Regions from separate parts of the Comamonas sp. B-9 genome, predicted to be linked through region 2. Evidence: riboswitches for the same ligand, from Rfam matches in the RefSeq annotation. Region 2 holds a riboswitch; the other holds the start of a gene.
What was found. Region 2 has a riboswitch for S-adenosylhomocysteine ahead of metH (methionine synthase). Riboswitches for the same ligand answer to the same signal wherever they lie in the genome.
Positions count from the first base shown of each region.

Region 1: another riboswitch for S-adenosylhomocysteine. It lies ahead of ahcY (adenosylhomocysteinase); the one in region 2 lies ahead of metH (methionine synthase).

Region 1 is NZ_KE148578.1:11,254-21,141, reverse strand. Features, by position in the region: partial or broken gene H928_RS0113035 (precorrin-3B synthase) at 1-85, opposite strand, end outside; gene H928_RS0113030 (response regulator) at 264-968, shown strand; S-adenosyl-L-homocysteine riboswitch at 987-1,085, shown strand; gene ahcY (adenosylhomocysteinase) at 1,159-2,589, shown strand; gene H928_RS0113020 (TlyA family RNA methyltransferase) at 2,724-3,926, shown strand; gene metF (methylenetetrahydrofolate reductase [NAD(P)H]) at 3,951-4,778, shown strand; gene H928_RS30815 (septal ring lytic transglycosylase RlpA family protein) at 4,849-5,688, shown strand; gene H928_RS0113005 (23S rRNA (adenine(2030)-N(6))-methyltransferase RlmJ) at 5,794-6,681, opposite strand; gene rplM (50S ribosomal protein L13) at 7,014-7,442, shown strand; gene rpsI (30S ribosomal protein S9) at 7,454-7,846, shown strand; gene erpA (iron-sulfur cluster insertion protein ErpA) at 8,019-8,384, shown strand; gene mdtD (multidrug transporter subunit MdtD) at 8,483-9,888, shown strand, end outside.
Region 2 is NZ_APCR01000352.1:751-13,649, reverse strand. Features, by position in the region: gene gltS (sodium/glutamate symporter) at 1-616, opposite strand, end outside; S-adenosyl-L-homocysteine riboswitch at 842-953, shown strand; gene metH (methionine synthase) at 989-3,742, shown strand; gene H928_RS0103855 (helix-turn-helix transcriptional regulator) at 3,861-4,130, shown strand; gene H928_RS0103850 (DUF4304 domain-containing protein) at 4,169-4,774, opposite strand; gene H928_RS0103845 (ABC transporter substrate-binding protein) at 5,015-5,839, shown strand; gene H928_RS0103840 (amino acid ABC transporter permease) at 5,907-6,674, shown strand; gene H928_RS0103835 (amino acid ABC transporter permease) at 6,671-7,360, shown strand; gene H928_RS0103830 (glycerophosphodiester phosphodiesterase family protein) at 7,434-8,795, opposite strand; gene H928_RS0103825 (hypothetical protein) at 9,068-9,337, opposite strand; gene H928_RS0103820 (SDR family oxidoreductase) at 9,381-10,160, opposite strand; gene H928_RS26015 (LysR family transcriptional regulator) at 10,283-11,218, shown strand; gene H928_RS0103810 (RNA-binding protein) at 11,322-11,672, opposite strand; gene H928_RS33020 (hypothetical protein) at 11,781-11,990, opposite strand; gene H928_RS0103800 (ankyrin repeat domain-containing protein) at 12,255-12,899, opposite strand, start outside.

The DNA of each region.
Region 1 (9,888 bases), on a different contig from region 2:
GCTCGGCCAAGCGCAGCGCCTGCGCGGCCGACAACCTGCCCAGCGGTGGGCGCACCCGCACCACCAGCCCATCGCCAGAAGCCATGGGCTGCCAGGCGCCAGGGCACCAGCCTTGGGTCTGTGGAAGGGGAGAGGGTGGGGTGGCAAACATGGAGCAGGCGGCAGCGCAGTCGCAATGCCGGGGTGCTGAAGTGTAGCGAAGTGCCCGCTTGCCGCCGGGTTGCGGGCGCAAACCACCCCGTTTTTTTGTCACAATCGGGCGCATGACGCTTGCTGCCCCCCGCATCCTCTTGGTGGACGATGATCCGCATATCCGCCGCTTTGTGCGTCTGGCCATGGAGGACGAAGGCTGGCAGGTCTTCGAGGCCGACAGCGCAAGGCGTGGCCTGATCGAGGCGGCCAGCCGCCAGCCCGATGCGCTGGTGCTGGACCTGGGCCTGCCCGATGCCGATGGCAAGACGTTGATCGCCGAGCTGCGCGGCTGGAGCGGCCTGCCGGTGCTGGTCCTCTCGGCCCGCGACCAGGAGGACGAGAAAGTGGCGGCGCTCGATGCGGGCGCGGACGACTACCTGAGCAAACCCTTTGGCGTGCCCGAACTGCTGGCGCGCCTGCGCGTGATGCTGCGCCGCAGCCAGCGCAGTGGCGGCGAGCAGCCCGGCAGCACGGTGCACTTTGGCGATGTGGAGGTGGACCTGGCCACGCACGAAGTGCGCCAGGCGGGCGCTGCCGTGCACCTGACGCCGATCGAATTCCGGCTGCTGGCGGCGCTGATCGCCGGCCAGGGCCGGGTGCTGACGCACCGCCAGCTGCTGCTGCAGGTCTGGGGGCCGGAGTACCTGGACCGGCCGCACTACCTGCGCGTGCACATGGCCAACCTGCGCCAGAAGATCGAGGCCGAGCCGGCCCAGCCCCGCCATCTGCTTACCGAGCTTCAAGTGGGCTACCGCCTGGTGGGGTTACAGGGCTGATGCCCTTATAATCGCACTCCATCCGAGGAGCGTTGCAGCGTTTCCCAGTCTGGCCAGGCGCCAGACCACCATGGGGCGTGAGGCTCGGATTTCATCTCGCAACGACGCTCACCCACGCTTTCTGTGCGGTGAGATGGTCCTTCCCTTCTTCCGCGGAACGTGGTTTTTCATTCAATTTTTGGAGAAAACCATGAACGCTGCTGTTCGCTTCAATCCCGCTGACTCCGCGATTACCGATATTTCCCTGGCCGCTTGGGGCCGAAAGGAAATCAAGATCGCCGAAACCGAAATGCCTGGCCTGATGGCCGTGCGTGAAGAGTTCGCCGCTGCCCAGCCCCTGAAGGGCGCGCGCATCACCGGCTCGCTGCACATGACCATCCAGACCGCCGTGCTGATCGAGACGCTGACTGCGCTGGGCGCCCAAGTGCGCTGGGCCTCGTGCAACATCTTCTCGACCCAGGACCACGCCGCTGCCGCCATCGCCGAGACCGGCGTGCCCGTGTACGCGATCAAGGGCGAGTCGCTCAAGGACTACTGGGACTACACCCACGCGATCTTTGAATTCGGCGCCAAGGACACCGAAGGCGAAGGCCCGAACATGATCCTGGACGACGGCGGCGATGCCACCATGCTGATGCACCTGGGCAAGAAGGCCGAGAAGGACATCTCCGTGCTGGCCAACCCCGGCAGCGAAGAAGAGAAGATCGTGTTTGCCGCGATCAAGGCCAAGCTGGCCGTGGATGCGACCTGGTACAGCCGCAAGTCGGCCCAGATCATGGGCGTGACCGAAGAGACCACCACTGGCGTGCACCGCCTGAACGAAATGTCGGCCAACGGCTCGCTGCTGTTCCGCGCGATCAACGTCAACGACTCGGTGACCAAGTCCAAGTTCGACAACCTCTACGGCTGCCGCGAATCGCTGGTGGACGGCATCAAGCGCGCCACCGATGTGATGATCGCCGGCAAGGTGGCTGTGGTGGCTGGCTACGGTGACGTGGGCAAGGGCTGCGCCCAGGCGCTGACTGCGCTGCGCGCGCAAGTCTGGGTGACCGAAATCGACCCGATCAACGCCCTGCAAGCGGCGATGGAAGGCTACAAGGTTGTGACCATGGAGTACGCCGCTGACAAGTGCGACATCTTCGTGACCACCACCGGCAACAAGGACATCATCCGCCACGAGCACATGGTCGCGATGAAGGACGAGGCCATCGTCTGCAACATCGGTCACTTCGACAACGAAATCGATGTCGCATCGATCGAGAAGTACGAGTGGGAAGAGATCAAGCCGCAAGTCGACCACATCACCTTCCCCGATGGCAAGAAGATCATCCTGCTGGCCAAGGGCCGCCTGGTGAACCTGGGTTGCGCCACCGGCCACCCCAGCTTTGTGATGTCCAACTCCTTTGCCAACCAGACGCTGGCGCAGATCGAGCTGTTCACCCGCCCAGACGCCTACGAAGTGGGCAAGGTCTATGTGCTGCCCAAGGTGCTGGACGAGAAGGTTGCACGCCTGCACCTGAAGAAGGTGGGTGCCCAGCTGACCGAGCTGACCCAGGCGCAAGCGGACTACATCGGCGTGAAGAAGGAAGGCCCATACAAGCCTGAAACCTACCGTTATTAAGCTGAGCGGTAATCCCAGCGCCTGGTGACACCCTTGTGTGCCGCTAGGCGCTGCAGCCCTGTTGGGCATTTGTTGTGAAGACGGGCTGCTCCGCTTGGGCGGGCCAGCCGGTCGTTTTGATTGAAGGAACGCGCATGCGCGCAGATGTGTTTTTGGTGGAAACGGGCCTGGCGTCGACCCGCTCGCAGGCGCAGCGCCTGATTGCTGCGGGTGTGCAATGGCGCACCACCTCGCTGGCCCCCTGGATCAAGGTGGCCAAGAACGGGGACGAGATTCCAGCAGGCGCCGATGTGGAGCTGCTCGATGACTCGGAAGCCAAGTACATCTCGCGCGGCGGCTTGAAGCTCGAAGGCGCCTTGGCGGCGACCGGCCTGGTGGTCCGGGACCTGCGCTGCCTGGACGTGGGCCAGAGCACCGGTGGCTTTACCGACTGCCTGCTGCAGGCCGGCGCCCAGCAGGTGATCGGTGTCGATGTGGGCACGGGCCAGCTGCACGAGCGCCTGCGTGCCGATGCGCGTGTGGTCTGTGTCGAGGGCTTTAATGCCCGCGCGCTGACGCCCGAATCGCTGGAAGCGGCCTGCGATCTGGCTTTGACCGAGATCGTGCTCGAAGAAGAGGACAACGACACCCAGCCGGTGGCCCCTTATGCCTGGATGCGCAATGGCGGCCAGGTCGATGAGGAATACGACGACAGCCAGGACGCCAAAGAGCAGGAGATCGAGGACTTCAAGGCCGAGCGCAGCGCCAAGCAGCGCGCCAAGGCGGAGGGCACGGCCCCCGTCGAGCGCCGCCGCCGCGCCGGCACCGAGAACGTCGATATCCGCCCCGAGTTTGACTTTGTCACCGGCGATCTGTCCTTTATCTCGCTGACCCTGGTGCTGCCAGCGGTGGTGAGCGTGCTCAAGCCCGGTGGCCAGCTGCTGATGCTGGTCAAGCCCCAGTTCGAGCTGCAGCCCGGCCAGATCGGCAAGGGCGGCATTGTGCGCGACAAGGCCTTGTATGCCGAGGTGGAACAGCGCATCCGCGCCTGCCTCGCCGAGCTGGGCCTGGAGGTCAAGCAATGGATGGATTCGGCCATCGATGGCGGTGACGGCAACCACGAGTTCTTTGTGCATGCCCAGCAAGGCGCCGTGGTGAAGCTGCCCGCGCCTGCGGCAGCCGATGCCAGCGATGAGACCTCTGCCGCGCCAGCGAAGAAGGCCGCAGCCAAGCGCCCATCGCGGGCCGATATGCGTGCCAAGCGCGATCTGCAGGAGCTGTATGTGGACCCCGAAGCGGCCAGCTTTGGCCAGCCCGGCCCGGCACGCAGCAAGCAGAAAAAACGCAACGAGCGCTGAGTATTGACGACCTGGAAGACGGCCATGACCTTTCCCATCAGTTTTGAATTTTTCCCGCCCAAGACGCCCGAAGGCGCTGACAAGCTGCGCGTGGTGCGCCAGGCGCTGTATGCGCGCAAGCCCCAGTTCTGCTCGGTGACCTATGGGGCGGGCGGCTCCACGCAAGAGGGCACCTTTGGCGTGGTCAAGGCCATCCTCGACGAGGGTGTGGATGCGGCATCGCACTTCTCCTGCGTGGGCGCGACCAAGCAAACCGTGCGTGCGCAGCTGCAGCAGCTCAAGGACATGGGCGTCAAGCGCCTGGTGGCCTTGCGCGGCGACCTGCCCAGCGGCTATGGCCTGGGCGGCGAGTTCCACTACGCCAGCGATCTGGTGACGTTTATCCGCGACGAATTCGGCCAGGATTTCCACATCGAAGTGGCCGCCTATCCGGAGATGCACCCGCAGGCGCGCAACCCCGAGGCCGATCTGCAGGCTTTTCTGGCCAAGGTGAAAGCCGGTGCCGATTCGGCCATTACGCAGTACTTCTTCAACGCCGATGCCTTTTGCAGATTTCAAGAAGATTTACAAAAACGCGGGGTAGACCTGCCGGTCATCCCGGGTATTATGCCGATCACCGGATCGACGCAACTGATGCGCTTTTCGGATGCCTGCGGCGCCGAGATCCCGCGCTGGATTCGTCTGCGACTGCAAGGCTATGGAGATGATGTTGCCAGCATCCGTGCCTTTGGCCTGGATGTAGTGACCCAGATGTGCGAGGACCTGCGCCGCCGTGGTGCCGTCGGTCTGCACTTCTACACCATGAACCAAAGCGCAGCCACACTGGCGATCTGCGACCGGCTGGGGCTGTAGCCAACAGCGCTGTGGTCTTGCAGCGCGGTGGCCCCGAATGTGCCGAACGCGGAAAGACCAGGAGTTGCTGTTGCCCTCATCCACACGATCGCGATGCCGAGGCTGGCTGGCCGCTATCAGCCTGGCTGCGCTCGCCGGTGGCTGCGTGCATGTGCCCAGCGATGTCGATGGCACGGCGCCGGCAGACAACACGGCGCAAGGCCTGACGCCACCTGAAGAACCTGCGAACCCCACCGCACGCTCGCCCGCCGAGTCGGCCATCACCTCCACCGCGCCTGAGGAGCTGGCCGCGCTGTCCGGTGAGCGCCGAGGCCTGGGCCTGGTGCTGCCGCCGTCGGCGCCGCTCAGCAGCATCGATGGGCTCTCGCGCCCCTGGGATGTGCCCGATATCCCTCCCGCCCTCAAGCAAGACCCTTACCGCTCGGCCGACCAGCAAGGCATGGCCTCCTGGTATGGCGGCCAGTTCCATGGCCGCAAGACGGCCAATGGCGAGCGCTTTGACAAGGAAGGGCTGACAGCAGCCCACAAGACCCTGCCTTTTGGCACCCAGGTCTGCGTGCGCAGCATGGTCACCGGCAAGGCGGTGGTGGTGCGCATCAATGACCGAGGCCCCTATGCGGGCGACCGCATCATCGACCTGAGCCAGGGCGCCGCCCAGGAACTGGGCATGCTGGGCCTGGGTATCAAGCCGGTGGAGCTCTGGACCCTGGACGACGATGACGACGACTGCCCCTCATTTGTGCTGGCCGGGCGGCGCGGCAGCGGGGCACTGGCCGGTGATGCGGCGCCCCGCGGTCACCAGAACGCCAAGGCCGCGGCGCACCCTGGCCGCGTGCGGGCCGTGGTCCCCGCCACCAAGGCCCGGGCCAAGCCTGCCAAGGCCGCACCCGCAGCACGGCGCAAAAAGTAAAACCGCAGCACACAAATGCAAAAGCGCAGGTCCATCTTGGTCGATGGCCTGCGTTTTTCTGTCCGGGGTTGACCCGGCCGGCGGTGTGTTTCCCGTCTGCGCTGCTTACTTGCCGCCGCTCTCCAGCACATAGCCGGCATTGCTGTCCTGCTGCAGCAGCTCGGCCATCTGGGGCAGGGCCACCTTGAGCTGGTCCTTCAGGGTGAAGGGCGGGTTGATCAGGAACATGCCGCTGGCGGGCAGACCGGGGCGCTTTTCTTCGCCCTGGCGCATGGCGGTGGTGATCTTGCTGTTCTTGACGGTCAGCTCGGCATTGAGCCAGCTCTTGCCAAACTTGTTGGCCAGGGTCTTGAGGCGGCGCGGAAGGTCATGGGCTTCCTGGCGCGGAATGATCGGGTACCAGACCGCATAGGTGCCCGTGGGAAAGCGCTGCATGCTGTCGGCCACCATGTCGAGCACACGGCCGTAGTCGGTCTTCATCTCGTAGCTGGGGTCGCACAGCAAAAAGGCGCGGCGCGATGGCGGGGGCAGGAATTTCTTCACGCCCTCAAAACCGTCTTCCAGCAGCACCTGGACCTGGCGGCCGGCCTTCAGCTGCGCGATATTGCCGCTCAGCGAACGGCAGTCGGTGGGGTGCAGCTCAAACAGCTTGAGCTTGTCGCGGTCGCCCAGCAGGCGCTGCGCGATAAAGGGCGAGCCCGGGTAGACCTTGTAGGTGTTGCTGGTGTTGAAGGCTTTGACCATGTCCACATAGTCCTGCAGCATGGGGCACAGGTCCTTGGCACCTTCGAGGCGGCGAATGCCCTCGTCGGCCTCGGCGCTGGTGGTGGCGTAGTCGCCGTCCAGGCGGTACAGGCCCGCCCCGGCATGGGTGTCCAGTGCAACCAATGCCGCCTCTTTTTGCGTCATGTATTGCAGGGAGGCAATCAGGATGGTGTGCTTGAGCACATCGGCGTGATTGCCGGCATGGAAGGCGTGGCGGTAACTGAACATAGGGCGCCAATGGTAGCGATATGCGCCACGCTACGGCGCCAAAGGGGCATGCAGCAGCTGCTACAGGCCCCAAAAACATGGAAAAAATGCCGGAACCGAGCCCATTGGTGGGATGTAAGGAAGCACTTTACGTCTTGCCGAAAAACTTTTATAATGGAGAGCTTCGCAGCGATTTTTATGAATCCCGCGGCGAGGACTTTGCGTGCAGTGCCCAGGCGCTGCATGTGAGGGAGTACCGCCTAAGAGGCTTCCTGCGTGACGAGAGTTGCGTCTAGAAGAAGCACCGACCGCGGAAAAGGATTCGCCAAACCCTCTATTGAAAGAGAAAACTCATGTCTACATTCAGCGCAAAACCCGCTGAGGTGCAACACGAGTGGTTTGTGATTGACGCCACCGATAAGGTGCTCGGACGTGTCGCCAGCGAAGTGGCACTCCGTCTGCGCGGCAAACACAAAGCCATTTACACACCTCACGTTGACACCGGTGACTACATCGTCATCATCAACGCCTCCAAGATCAAGGTCACTGGTACCAAGAACACGGACAAGGTGTACTACCGTCATTCGGGCTTCCCAGGCGGCATCACTGCCACCAACTTCCGCGACATGCAAGTGAAGTTCCCTGGCCGTGCTCTCGAAAAGGCTGTCAAGGGCATGCTGCCCAAGGGTCCTCTGGGCTACGCCATGATCAAGAAGCTGAAGGTCTACGGTGGTGATGAGCATCCTCACACCGCCCAACAGCCTAAAGTGCTGGAAATCTAAGGAGTCCCGAGATGATTGGTGATTGGAACAATGGCACCGGCCGTCGCAAATCCAGCGTCGCCCGTGTGTTTCTGAAGAAGGGCTCCGGCAAGATTGTTGTGAATGGCAAGGACATTCAACAATATTTCGGCCGCGAAACCTCGATCATGATTGCAAAGCAGCCCCTGGTGCTGACCGGCAATGTCGAAACCTTCGACATCCAGGTCAACGTGCACGGCGGCGGTGAATCCGGCCAAGCCGGTGCCACCCGCCACGGCATCACCCGCGCTCTGATCGATTACGACGCAGCACTGAAGTCGCAACTGAGCCAAGCTGGCTTCGTGACCCGTGACGCACGTGAAGTCGAGCGTAAGAAGGTCGGTCTGCACTCTGCACGCCGCGCAAAGCAGTTCTCCAAGCGTTAATTGCTGGCTACTTGCCAAGAACCGCCCCTCGGGGCGGTTTTTTTATGGCGGCTCGCTACGGGTGGGCTATTCCCACACTGCAATTGGCGTCACCCGGCCCCCAGGCTGCGAGAAACATGCGATTGGAGTACCATTCTTTGCAGTACATCAAATAAGACAGGAGTCGTCTCCCATGAGCGAAGTTGCTGAAAACACCATGACGGAAATGCCCACCCCGATTGTCTTTACCGACAGTGCAGCGGCGAAGGTGGCCGATCTGATTGCCGAAGAAGGCAATCCGGATCTGAAGCTGCGCGTGTTCGTGCAAGGCGGCGGCTGCTCGGGCTTCCAGTATGGCTTTACCTTTGACGAGATTGCCAACGACGACGACACGACCATGACCAAGAATGGCGTGTCGCTGCTGATCGATGCGATGAGCTACCAGTACCTGCTGGGCGCCGAGATCGATTACAAGGAAGACCTGCAGGGCGCGCAGTTCGTGATCAAGAACCCGAACGCCACGACCACCTGCGGTTGCGGATCGAGCTTCTCGGTATAAGCCGCGCAGTCTGTGATGGAAGGCATTGCTCCTGTGCTTGCCTTCTGGTCCACCACCTTGCCACAAGCCGCTGTTGACCAGCGGCTTTTGTTTTGTCCATGTCCGCTGAACTGACCCCCCGCCCCGTTGCGCCCCACAAGGAGCGCCTGCTCTGGCTGGTGGCGATTGCCTTTTTTCTGCAGTCGCTCGATGCCACGATCCTGAACATCGCGCTGCCGGCCATGGCCCATTCGCTGGGCCAAAGCCCGCTGAAGATGCAGTCGGTGATCGTCGCCTACTCGCTGACCACGGCCATGCTGATTCCCGCATCGGGCTGGATCGCTGACCGTTTTGGCACGCGCCGCGTCTTCATGTGGGCGATTGCGCTGTTTGTGCTGGGCTCGGTGCTCTGCGCGCTCTCGCCCAGCCTGGGCTTTCTGATCGCCGCGCGCGTGGTGCAAGGCGTGGGCGGCGCGATGATGCTGCCCGTGGGGCGCCTGGCGGTGCTGCGCAGCCACCCCAAGGGTGATTTCATCCGCGCGATGAGCTTTATCGCCATTCCCGGCCAGATCGGCCCCTTGCTGGGTCCGACCCTGGGCGGCTGGCTGGTGGAGGTGGCGACCTGGAACTGGATCTTCTGGATCAATGTGCCGGTCGGCCTCTTTGGCGTCTGGGCCGCGCGCCGCTGGATGCCCGAGACCACCTGGTCGGTGCCGCGCAAGTTTGATGGCCTGGGCTATGCGCTGCTGTCGTTTGGCATGGTGGCCATTTCGGTGGCCCTCGATGGCATGTCCGGCATGGGCCTGGGCATGGCGATGGTCGTGGTGCTGATGGTGTTTGGCCTGGCCAGCCTGGCGAGCTACTGGATGCATGCGCTGCGAGTGCCCGAGCCGCTGTTTCCGCCGATGCTGTTCCGCGTGCGCTCGCTGCGCGTGGGCCTGCTGGGCAATCTGTTTGCCCGCTTTGGCACCGGGGCTGCGCCGTTTCTGATTCCGCTGCTGCTGCAGGTGGGCCTGGGCATGGCACCGATGAACGCCGGCATGATGATGCTGGCCACCGTCATGGGCAGCATGTTGGTCAAGCGCTTTGCGGTGCAGACGGTGCAGCACTTTGGCTACCGCCGCGTGCTGCAGGTCAACTCGGTGATGGTCGCCTTCATGCTGGCGAGCTTTGCATTGACTAGCGCCCAGCAGCCGCCCTGGTTGCTGCTGCTGCAGCTGTTTGTATTTGGCGGCTTCAACTCCATGCAGTTCTCGGCGATGAACTCGGTCACCTTGAAGGACCTGGACGGCGAATTTGCCAGCAGCGGCAACAGCCTCTTGTCGATGGTGCAGATGCTGGCCATGGGCATTGGCGTGGCCTTGGCCGGCGCGCTGCTGTCAGGCTATGCCGACCGCTGGATTACCGACCCGGACAAGTCGCTGCGCGCCATCCACGCCACCTTTTTGACCGTGGCCTTGATGACCTTGGCCGCGACCTTGGTGTTCAGCCAGCTCGACAAGGATGAGCCGGTCAAGCCGGCGCC
Region 2 (12,899 bases):
CGGTGTGTTCGCTTACTTCTTTCTCAGTTAGTGTGCGTGGCTGGGCCAGCTGGTGGCGGGTAATCAGGCGCTTGGCCAGGGGGCCGCCCAGCAGGCCGCCGATGACCAGGCCAAAGGTGGCGCAGGCAATGCCCAGCGCGGTGGCGCCGCTCAGGCCGTATTGGTTCTCCAGCACCGAGCCCCAGGCGCCAGCGGTACCGTGGCCGCCCAGCAAGGTGATCGAGCCCGCGACCAGGCCAATGAGCGGGTCCAGCCCCAGCAGGGTGGCCAGGCCCACGCCGACACCGTTTTGCACAAAGATAAACGCGACGATCACGCCCAGAAACACCACCAGGCCCATGCCGCCCTCACGCAGCTTGGCAAAGTTGGCGCTCAGCCCGATCGACGAGAAGAACACCAGCATGAAGCTGGTCTGCATAGCGGTGGCAAAGGCCAGGGTCAGGCCGGTGGCCTGGTGCAGCGCAAAGATAAGGGCAGCCACCACCAAGCCGCCGGAGACGGGCTCGGGGATATTGAAGTCGCGCAGAAAGCGGATATGCCGCGTCAGCCACTTGCCCAGCAAGAGCACGAGGACGGCAAAGATCAGGGTGTAGTAAGCACTGAAACTCAGATGCAAGGGAATTCTCCTCAAAGAGCAGGCCTGGGCCTGTTCGAAAACAGAAAGCCGGTGTTGACTATGGGTTGGTGTTTTTTGCAGGCAAAGCGCTGCAATATGGGTGAATGCCGAAGCATCGTCTGATTGAATAGGGCTATAACCAACAACGGTGAGTGGTGTTTGCGGCTATGGACAAGTCCCCCTGCCTGTGCTCCAGCGCCCGGCCTGGCTTAAAATGCAGGGCCTTGTCCCAAGGAGCGCTGCAGCAGGCCGGTGGTACCCCATCGCAGGCCTGTCAGGCTTGGGGCAGGTCGACGGGCATGCACGGCATCGCCCGCATCAACGGCGCTCACCTGTTCTGTCTCTGTTTTCTGGTTTTCACAGGTGAGCCCCATGTCCGCGTCTGCTGCCCCCGTTTCCGTTCCTCCCATGCGCCTGTCGGGCCTGGAGCCCGTGTTTGTTGGCGAGGACAGCCTGTTTGTCAACGTGGGCGAACGCACCAATGTGACGGGCTCCAAGGCCTTTGCGCGCCTGATCCTGAATGAGCAGTACGAAGAGGCGCTGGCCGTTGCGCGCCAGCAGGTGGAAAACGGCGCCCAGGTGATCGATGTCAACATGGACGAGGCCATGCTCGACAGCAAGGCCGCGATGGTGCGTTTTCTGAACCTGATCGCCTCCGAGCCCGATATCGCCCGCGTGCCCATCATGGTCGACAGCTCCAAATGGGAGGTGATCGAGGCGGGCCTGCGCTGCATCCAGGGCAAGGGCATCGTCAACTCCATCTCGATGAAGGAGGGCGTGGACGAATTCAAGAAACACGCGCGCCTGGTCAAGCGCTATGGCGCCGCTGCCGTGGTCATGGCCTTTGACGAAAAAGGCCAGGCCGATACCTACGAGCGCAAGATCGAGATCTGCGAGCGCGCCTACCGCATCCTGGTCGACGAGGTCGGTTTCCCGCCCGAGGACATCATCTTCGACCCCAACATCTTTGCCGTGGCCACCGGCATCGAAGAGCACAACAACTACGGCGTGGACTTCATCGAGGCGACGCGCTGGATCAAGCAGAACCTGCCCGGCGCCAAGGTGAGCGGCGGCGTGTCCAACGTGTCGTTCTCGTTCCGCGGCAACGACCCGGTGCGCGAAGCGATCCACACCGTGTTCCTGTACCACGCGATCCAGGCGGGCATGGACATGGGCATCGTCAACGCCGGCATGGTCGGCGTCTATGACGACCTCGAGCCGGTGCTGCGCGAGCGCGTCGAAGATGTGGTGCTCAACCGCCGCCCCGACGCCGGCGAGCGCCTGGTCGAAGTGGCCGACAGCGCCAAGAGCGGTGCCAAGGACGACAGCAAGAAGCTGGAATGGCGCGGCACGCCCGACAGCCCCAAGACGGTGAACGAGCGCCTGTCGCATGCGCTGGTGCATGGCATCACCGACTTCATCACCGAAGACACCGAAGAGGCCTACCAGGCCATCGTGGTGCAAGGCGGCGGGCGCCCGCTGCATGTGATCGAAGGCCCGCTGATGGACGGCATGAACATCGTCGGCGACCTGTTTGGCGCCGGCAAGATGTTCCTGCCCCAGGTGGTCAAGTCGGCCCGCGTGATGAAGCAGGCCGTGGCCCACCTGGTGCCCTATATCGAAGAGGAAAAGCGCCAGCAGGAAGCGGCGGGCATGGATGTCTCGAGCAAGGGCAAGATCGTCATCGCCACCGTCAAGGGCGATGTGCATGACATCGGCAAGAACATCGTCACCGTGGTGCTGCAGTGCAATAACTTCGAGGTCATCAACATGGGCGTGATGGTGCCCTGCCACGAGATCCTGGCGCGGGCCAAGGCAGAAGGCGCGGACATCATTGGCCTGTCGGGTCTGATCACGCCCAGCCTCGAAGAGATGCAGTATGTGGCCGGCGAGATGCACAAGGACGACTATTTCCGCGTCAAGAAGATCCCGCTGCTGATTGGCGGCGCCACCTGCTCGCGCGTGCACACGGCCGTGAAGATCGCTCCCAAGTACGAAGGCCCGGTGCTTTACGTGCCCGATGCCTCGCGCAGCGTGAGCGTGGCCCAGAGCCTGCTGGGCGAGAACAAGGACCGCTACCTGCAGGAGGTGGAGGCCGACTACGACAAGGTGCGCACCCAGCACGCCAACAAGAAGAAGACGCCGCTGTGGACCCTGGCCCAGGCCCGCGCCAATGCCACCCCGGTGGACTTTGCCGCGCACCCGCCCGTCACGCCCCGCGTGCTGGGCCGCCGCGTGTTCAAGAACTTTGACCTGGCCGAGATCGCCCAGTACATCGACTGGGGCCCGTTCTTCCAGACCTGGGACCTGGCCGGCCCGTACCCGGCCATCCTGGACGATGAGGTCGTCGGTGTGGAGGCGCGCAAGGTGCTGGCCGATGCCCAGGCCATGCTCAAGAAGATCATCGAAGGCCGCTGGCTGCAGGCCAATGGTGTGATGGGCCTGTTCCCCGCCAACCGCGTGGGCGACGACATCGTGTTCTACACCGACGAGTCGCGCAGCACCGAGCTGCTGACCTGGTACGGCATGCGCCAGCAAACCGAGAAGCAGGCGGTGGACAACGTGATGCGCCCCAGCCGCTGCCTGGCCGACTTTGTCGCCCCCAAGGAATCGGGCATGGGCGATTACGCCGGCCTGTTTGCGGTCACGGCCGGTATCGGTGCCGAGAAAAAGGACAAGGAATTTGAAGCCGCGCTGGACGACTACAGCGGCATCATGTTCAAGGCCCTGGCCGACCGCCTGGCCGAAGCCTTTGCCGAATGCCTGCACCTGCGCGTGCGCCAAGACCTATGGGGCTATGCCGCCGATGAGCAGCTGAGCAACGAGGAACTCATCAAGGAAAAATACCAGGGCGTGCGCCCTGCCCCCGGCTACCCCGCCTGCCCGGACCACACCGCCAAGATCGACCTGTTCAAGGCGCTGGATGCCGCCGACATCGGCATGCACCTCACCGAGAGCCTGGCGATGTTCCCCGCCTCCAGCGTCAGCGGCTTCTACCTGGGCTACCCCGAAGCCGTCTACTTCAATGTCGGAGAAATCGGCGAAGACCAACTGGCCGATATGGCCCAGCGCCGAGGCATGGACATCGAAGTGCTGCGCCGGGCGCTGGCGCCGAATTTGGCGTAAATACAAGCCATAGGCTGTAAAACGGAAATACAAACTAAGACTTGTATTTTCGGAATACAGCCTATGGGTTGTGGCCTCACAATAGCTGCTCCTGAGTTACTGTGAATGGGGAGTACGCATGGATGAATTCATCGTCCACACCAGCCGGCAACTACCGATATTTCTGAGCGCTTTTCGCAAGGCGGCGAAGCTCACCCAGGCAGATGTGGCCATGCGCATGGGGGTGACCCAGCAGACGGTCTCTGCGATGGAACGCAATCCCAAGGCGGTCAGCGCTGAACGCTTGATGAAACTCCTGAGCGTTCTGGGCGTCGACCTGGTACTGCGGTCACACCCGGAACCGCGCGACTATGCGGGCTTTGAACTCCGGTCACTGGATGATTGGTAAAGCGCGGTTGAGGAACTGCTCGGCGTCTATTCCAACCCTCAACCCGCCAAAACCGCCTCCAGATTCGCACGCAGCGAAGTAGCACGCTCCGGCACCCGGGGCAGCGCTGCTTGGGCGATTGACTGAGCCAGTGCAGCCTCACCCAACACGACGGCGACCCGGGCCCAGGTGAGCAGGTGGGCGGGGTGCATGTCCGTGTCCTGCGCCGCCAGCCGGGCGGCATCTAGAAACGATGCAGGGTAGTCGCTGGAGGGGGCAAAAAAGGCCTGCGACTGCCGCTGCCATTCCGACACCAGAAAGGCCACCGATTCGGCCGCATCCTGTGCGCTGGCGCCATAGGCAAACTCCGCGTCTGCAGCGTTGCGAAAGCCAGCGATGACCGATCCGCGCCAGGCGCAGTCGTAGTCGCGCATCGCCTGCGGCGCGGGCAGGGTGCCACCGGCCACATCGCCCAGCGCCAACAGATGGGCGCCCAGGTTGACCTGGAACACGGCACTGCGCGGGCGGTGCTGGACCTCGACGACATGCACCACCCCACCGTCCAGCACCCGCCGGGCGATATCGCCCTGGCGGACAAAGCCTTCGGCCACAAGCTGCGGGAAGAACTGCGCGCGCAGTGCGCTGGTGGTGGTTTTGCGGTCCATGGCGGGTGGCTCTTGGGGGGTGGGGCGGCAGGTGCAGACATCGGGTGTGCTGCGCTCCCCTGCTTATAAAGCCTTTTGGGGGATGTGCTTTGTCGTCGAATCGTACATGCGAAATCTACATATCGATTGAATGAAATCGTCGTTGTCCAACGACGGTCTGCGTTCCTACACTGGGCCTCCAATCAACGTTTCGCTGGCCCGGGCATGGTGCCCTGGCGTGGGATCTCAGAAAGCATAGCTATGAAAAACAAGGCATGGGCGATGGTGGCGACCGCAGCGGTGGCAGCGCTGGCATCGGGGGCGGTGTGGGCCGATCGCCTGCAGGATATCAAGCAGGCAGGGGTGCTGCGTGTGGCGGCCTTTGATGCCAATCCACCGTTTGGTTTTGTCGATCCCAAGACGCGCAAGATCGTGGGCCTGGATGTGGACTATGCACAGGCCTTTGCGCAGCGCTTGGGCGTGAAGCTGCAGCTGGTGCCGACCAACCCGGCCAACCGCGTGCCGCTGCTGCTGTCGAACAAGGTCGACCTGGTGCTGGCCAATTTCACGATCACCGACGAGCGTGCCAAGCAGGTGGGCTTCAGCGTGCCTTACTTTGCCTCGGGCACGCAGTTCATCGCGGCCAAGGGCACGCTGACCTCGCCCGAGCAGCTGAACCAGCTGCGCATCGGTGTGGACAAGGGCACGACCAATGAGATCGTGCTGCGCGAGAAGCACCCGCAGGCGACCTTGGTGGCCTATGACGACACGCCGTTTGCGTTCACTGCGCTGCGCAATGGCAATGTGCAGGCCATCTCGCAAGACGGCCCCAAGCTGGTCGGCCTGCTGGCCACCATCAAGGACAAGAAGGAGCGCGACAAGTGGGAGGTGCCGGCGTTCACGATCTCGAGCGACTACATCGGTGTGGGCATTCCCAAGGGGGAGGCGGCGCTGACCGACTTCGTCAACACTGCGCTGAAGGAGCTGGAGGCCAGCGGCCAGGCCGGCAAGATCTACGACACCTGGTTCGGGCCGCAGAGCGCCACGCCGCTGGTGCGCAACTTCAAGATCGGCGACAAGCCATAACAGCACAGGTAGGGCGCAACCCCGCGTCTGAGAAGGCGCGGGGCTGTGCCTTTTGGGGTCGGTGTTTATGCAATTTTTGATGTCCTGGCTGGAGCCGTTGTGGCCGCACCTGCTGGCGGGCAAGTACTGGCGCTGGCTGCTGGAAGGTTGGTGCACCACGGTGCTAGCCTCGCTGCTGGTGATTGCGGCGTCCACCGTGCTGGGCATAGCCTTTGCGGTGGCGCGCAGCGCAGCCTGGGCACCGCTGCGATGGCTGGCGCTGGTCTACCTGTCGGTGTTTCGCAATACGCCGCTCCTGGTGCAGCTGTTCTTTTGGTACTTTGGCGTGCCCAGCCTGCTGCCACCAGCCTGGATGGCCTGGCTCAACCAGGCGCACAGCCTGGCGCTGGGGCCGTTCAGCCTGGGCTGGCCTTCGCTGGAGTTTGTCTCGGCCTGCATAGGCATGGTGTTCTATGCGACGGCCTATGTGGGCGAAGAGGTGCGCGCCGGCATCAACAGCGTGCCCGCCAGCCAGAGCCAGGCGGCGCGTTCGCTGGGCATGGGCGGCTGGCAGCTGCTGCGCCATATCGTGCTGCCCCAGGCGCTGGCGCGGGTCATCTCGCCGTTGATGGGCCAGTACATGAACATCGTCAAGAACACCTCGCTGGGCATGGCCATTGGCCTGGCCGAGCTGTCGTACCGGGCGCGCCAGGTGGAGGCCGAGACCTTCCAGTCCTTCCAGGTCTATGGCATCAGCACCTTGCTCTATATCGTGCTGATCGTGGTGCTGGAGCTGCTCAGCCAGCAGCTGGCCCAGCGCCGCCGCTGGGGCCGGGTGGAGGTGAGGCGCACATGAACTTTGCTGCACTGGGTGATGACTGGCTCTACTTGCTGGTCGGCACCTTTCCCGAAGGGCCGCCGGGCGGCGCCTTGCTGAGCCTGATCCTGAGCGCGGTCTCCGGCCTGCTTTCTGCCGTGCTGGGGCTGGCGCTGGGCATTGCGCTGGTGATGGGGCGGGGCCGGGCCTTGCAGTGCCTGCGGGTGCTGCTGGGTTTTTTGCGCGCCATTCCGGTGCTGCTGCTGATCTTCTGGATTTATTTTTTGCTGCCGGTGCTGTTCAACGTGGATGTGCCGGGCAGCTTCTCGGTAGTCTGTGCGCTGTCGCTGGTCAGCGGCGCCTACCTGGCCCATGGCGTGGCCGCTGGCCTGCAGGCGATTGCGCCGGGCCAGTGGGATGCCGGCGCGGCGCTGGGCCTGACGCGCTGGCAGGTGCTGCGCAGCCTCATCCTGCCCCGGGCGCTGGCGGTGATGCTGCCCTCGTTTGTGAACCAGTGGGTGACCCTGATCAAGGACAGCTCGCTGGCCTATATCGTCGGCGTGGGCGAGCTGTCTTTTTTGTCCACCCAGGTCAATGCGCGGCTGATGGTGCACCCGGCCGAGGTGTTCCTGCTGGTGGGCGCGATCTACTGGCTGATGTGCTCGGCGCTGAACCTGCTGGCCTGGGCGCTGGCGCGGCGCAGCCAGCCGCATTTGGTACGCTGAGTTGGCACGCTGATGCGGGCATGAAAAAAGGACGCCAGGCGTCCTTTTGGGGGTGAGCACTGCTGCGCCGTGCTTACTGGTTCTTCAGCTCGGTGATGTAGGCATCGCGGGCCTTCACACCGGTGGGGGTGAAGTCGGTGAACACGCCGTCGATGCCCAGGCGGTAGTAGGCCAGGAACTCTTGCACCGGGTCACCCTTGTAGATGCCGGCCAGGCGGCCCGCTTCGTTGCGGAAGGTGAAGCTGTGCACGATCAGGCCGGCCTTGTGGGCGTTGGCGATCAGGCCGGTGTCCTTCAAGGTGTTGACGTCCTTCAGGCCCGCACCATCCTTGTAGGGCACGACGGAGTGGGCCAGGATCTGGGGCTTCCAGGGGCCGATGCCGTCGGCATAGGTCTTGATCTCGGCCAGGCCGGCCGGGGTCTGCATCACGGCAAAGGTGCGGGCATCGCCAGCCAGGGTCCAGCTGTAGGGGCGGCCGCTGATGAAGGTCCATTCATCGGTGGTGATGTAGACCATCGAGCCATCCTTGAGGTCGAAGTCATTGCCATCGATCAGCTGCACGCCCTTGGCCTTCATGCCGGCCTTGCGCAGGTACTTGAGGCTCTCGGGGTCAAAGCTCTGGATGTAGACGGCCGAGTCCTTGCTGTTGAGCTTGTTCTTCTCGAGCAGCGCCATCACGGCGTCTTCAAACGGGTGGCTGCCGCTGCCGCAACCATTGGCGATCGCCTGCTGGTTGTTCCAGTAGGGGTTCTTGGTTTCCGCATACACGGGGATGGTGCGGCCCAGCGACTTGCCCTTGGCCGCAGCGATGTCGATCACATCCTGGGCGCTGATCAGCGGCAGCTTGCCGTTCCACTCGGTGGGGCGGTCGGCGCGGTTGTCCAAGGTGGTGCCGGCAATCCAGTCGCGCAGCTCCTGCATCGTGAAGTCGCTGATCGACCAGTCATTGCTGTGGTCTTCGCCGTCGACGATCAAGGCCTTGAGCACCGACTTCTGGTTGCCCGGCTCGACCAGGTCCGTCAGGTACTGGCTGGGGCCGTTGGCCGGAATGGCGGGGTATTTCACATCGACCAGCACGCCGGGCGTGGTGCGCTTGCGGGCTGCCACGGCGGCATTGGTCTTGGCCACATCGGCGATGTTGGTGCTGTCGCTCAGCCAGGCATTGTGGCGGGCCACCAGCTGGCAGTCACGCGTCATGTGCATGTCCAGCTCCAGCATGTCGGCGCCGGCATCGGCCGCCTTTTCGTAAGCCATGCGGGTCTGCTCGGGGTACATGCCCGAGTAGCCACGGTGGGCGATCACCTGGGGCTGCTTGCCGTCCAGGGTCTTGAAGCTGGGATCATCATCGCCGCCGCCACAAGCGGTCAGCAGCAGTGCGCCGCACAGGGCAGAGCCCAGCGCAGCCAGGCGAAATGTGGGTTGGTGTGTTGTCATCGTCCGTTGTCCCCAGGGTTGGTGAATCAGCAAGTGGATGGATGCTGCGGGGTCGGTATGACGGCACGGTGACAATGTAAAGCACGCGTCTGCGGCTCACAACAGGCGAGGTGTGCGGGCACTTGGCAGCTGTTGCTGCCGCCTGTAGAGAACACCCCCATCAACCGCTGCAGGCATCCAATTCCATGCACCAGCGTAGTGCAAGGCTGGGGGCTGGCCCAGTGTTTTCGATGCTGCAGCGCGGCAACTGTGGTGTTCTGTCCAATCGCCGATCAGGCGCGGCCCAGCCACCAGACCAGGCCCAGCGCCAGCGCGGCGGGCACGGCGAAGTTGACGAGCAGGATGGGTAGCTCTTGCGCGACGGTGTAGCCGGCCTTGTGGACGCCGACCCACATATTGACCAGCGCAACCCCCAGCCAGGCGGGGATGAAGTACTTGGCCGCCAGCGCGATGCTGGCCGCATCGGCGCCCCAGAGCTTGCCCAGCAGGGCAAAGACGGCCAGCAGCAGCAAGCCGGTCAGCATGACCAAAATCATATGCATGGGCAACTCCTTGTGGTGGTGGGAGGGCGGCGCCCTCCCGGCCTTATTTTGTCGTATAGCCGCCGTTGATCAGAATCGTCTGGCCGGTGATCCACCAGCCATCGCTCACCAGGTGGCGCACAAAGGGCACCACGTCTTCGATGTCGGTCAGGCCCGTCTGGCTGAACGGCGACAGCGCCGCTGCGCTCTTGTGGTAGTCCTGCGCATCGGCGCTTTCCTGGCCGTAGAAGAAGGGCGTGTCCATGGGGCCGGGGCCGACGGCGGTGACCGAGATGCCGCGTGCGCCCAGCTCCTTGGCCGCTGCGCGGGTGTAGTGCTCCACCGGCGCCTTGGTGCCCGCGTAGGAGGAATAAAACGGCGTGAACGCGCCCAGCAGCGAGGTGACCAGGGTGCAGATCTTGCCGCCATCATTCACCTGCTTGCCGGCCTCTTTCAGGAAGAAGAACGCAGCCTTGTTGTTGACCGCATCCATCTCGTCAAACTCGGCCTCGCTGATCTCGGACATCGGCTTTTTCAGCACCTTGCCCACGGTGTTGATCGCGATGTCGGGGCGGCCCAGCGCGGCCACGGTGTCGGCAAACAGCTTCTCCACGGCAGCGGCCGTGGTGAGGTCGCCTTGCAGCATCACCGCCTTGGCGCCCAGCTTTTGCAGCGCTGCCAGCGTCTGCTCGGCATCGGCCTTGCTCGCTGCGCTGTTGTAGTGGATAGCCACGGCCTTGGCGCCATGCTGGACAAAGTCGGTGGCCAGCAGGCCGCCCAGGTTCTTGGCGCCGCCGGCGATCAAAACGGTCTTGCCCTGCAGGCTGTGTTGGGGTTTGGACATGAAAAGCTCCTGGGGATAGGTCAGAGCTGTTCAGCGTAATTGGTCATGAAACAAAGATAAATATAGAATTTATTCCATGTTTATCCAGAATTTATTAACAATGAATACGCAGGATCCGGGCCATGGACCGCATTGACCTGCTGCGCATCTTTTTGCGCGTGGCCGCGACCGGCAGCTTTTCCCAGGCCGCCGACCAGCTGGCGCTGCCCCGGCCCACGGTGTCGCTGGCGGTGCAGCAGTTGGAAGCCCGGCTGGGCGCGCGCCTGCTCCACCGCACCACGCGCAAGGTGGCGCTGACGCTGGACGGCCAGGCGCTGGTGGACAGCGCCAGCAGCCTGGTCGATGAGATGCAGGACCTGGAGCAGCGCTTTCGCCCGCAGTCGTATGCCGTGGCCGGGCGCCTGCGCATCGATGTGCCCAGTCGTGTGGCGCGGCTGATCGTCGCCCCGGCATTGCCGGCGCTGCTGGCGCAGCACCCGGGGCTGGAGGTGGATCTGGGCTCCAGCGACCGGGCGGTGGACCTGGTGCAGGAGCACATCGACTGCGTCTTGCGTGTGGGCCCGCTGGCCGACAGCTCGCTGGTGGCCAAGGCGCTGGGCAGCATGGCGCTGATCAACTGCGCCAGCCCCGCCTACCTGGCCCGGCAGGGCAGGCCGCAGACTCCGGCCGATCTGGCAGCGCACCAGAGCGTGCACTACAACTCACCCACCAGTGGGCGCCCTGCCGCCTGGGCGTGGGTGGAGGGCGGCGCCGAGCACAGCATGGTGTTGTCCGGGGCCGTGGGCGCCAACCATGTGGAGAGCTATATCGCCTGCGCGCTGGCGGGCCTGGGCCTGATCCAGATACCGCGCTATGACGTGCAGGCGTATCTGCAATCGGGCGAGCTGGTAGAGGTGCTGCAGGGCTACCCGCCGCCTGCGCTACCGGTGCATGTGCTCTACCTGCACCGCGCGCAGCTGTCGCGCCGGGTGCGGGTGTTCATCGACTGGATCGAGCAGCTGCTGGTGCAGGCCGGAGCGATCGCGCCCGGCCCGGAGAGCTCCGCGTCCCGTCCATGACAAAGCGCCTCCCTGTACCAGCGGTACCAGGAGGCGCTTTGTAAGGCCCCGGGAGGCCTGATCGATCCGGCTAGGACAGCCGGGTCTTCAAGATGCGATGCGCTCAGTAGCGGCCACCGCCGTAACCACCTTGGCCGTAGCCCACGTCCGAGCGACCGCCCGAACGCGCGCCTGCGTTGCTGTAGCCACCCGCGCCTCTGGACTCTTCCCGGGGGCGGGCCAGGTTGACGACGATCTGGCGTCCGTCCACGGACCGGCCATTGAGCGCGTCGATCGCTGCCTGGGCCACATCGGCCGAGGCCATTTCCACAAAGCCGAAGCCCTTGGAGCGGCCGGTGTCGCGGTCCATCATGACTTTGGCCGAGGTCACGGCACCGAATTCGGAGAAGTTCTCCTCAAGGCTGGCGTCGGTCACGGAGTAGGGCAGGTTGCCCACATAAATTTTGCTGCTCATGTCAGAGCCTTTCTGGAAGAGGTTGCGCGATGCTTGCGCAGGGGTGGGCGATGGACTGGAGAAACCAGGCCCTATCGCCAAGGGATGGGAGGGGTTGCCTGCCGTCGATCAGCAGACCGGGGGCTTGGGCATGGACGACTGCAGCCAGCCTTGGGTCACGGCAAAGATGCGCGCCGCCTCTGCGGAGGCAAATGTCTTGTCGAAGCGGAAGACCCGGCAGTAACTGCCGTTGCCTGGTGCGCGCTGGACGGAGAAGGAGGCGCCGAAGCGGCCATTGGCGGTCGGGTGGGTTGACGGCGAAACGAGGTACTTCCCGATGGAAATAAAAGTCTTGGAAATGGGTAGCAATCTGGGGTCAGCGGCTTGGGGGGCCGGTGTGAGCGTGTAGTACGCGGTTGACTGCTGCTCTGCAGATCAACCAGGCGAATGTCGCCAGGAACGCTGGATGCCGACTTGCGGGTCCACCAGCGGGAACCAGAGGCTTGCGCAGCGGCAAATACCTCTTGAACGGCATTCACTATAAAGCAATAGTTATAAAAAGTCTAATTTTTATTAACGTTTTGCATAAAACAACGCTGCAGATCAGCGCGCACCCGCGGCGCTCAGCATCTCCACCATCGCGCTGTAGCCGCGCTGCCGGGCATGGGCCAGCGGCGTCACGCCCTCCTTGTCGGCCAGGTTCACATCGGCCTTGGCATCGATCAAGAGCTGCAGGATCTGCTGGTGGCGCGGGCCGCCATCGCTCAGCACGATGGCCTCCATCAGCGCCGTCCAGCCCAGGCGGTTGACATGGTTCACATCGACGCCGGCATTGATGAGGGTGCGCACGGTCTCGACATGGCCGCGCTCGGCCGCCGGGATCAGCGCGGTGCCGCCGTAGCGGTTGGTGCTGCGCAGGTCGGCGCCGTGGGCCAGCGTCATCTGCAGGATCTCCTGGTGGCCGCGTGCGCCGGCGTACAGGTAGGGGCTGTCTTCGATGTGGTCCTTGGCGTTCACATCGGCACCAGCCTCGATCAGGGCCTTGGCCGCTGCCACCTGGTTGCTCTGGGTCGCTACCAGCAGCGGCGTGCGGCCCTGGGCATCGCGCGCATCGAGGGCGCTGGCGCCCCCGTTTTGCAGCAGTTGCTGGATGCGGCTGCCGTTGTTGGCAGCCGCTGCCTGGTGTAGGGCGAGCGTGGTCATGTTCTGTGCGTGGGCAGGGGGTTGCGTCAGTTGAAAGGCCAGGCC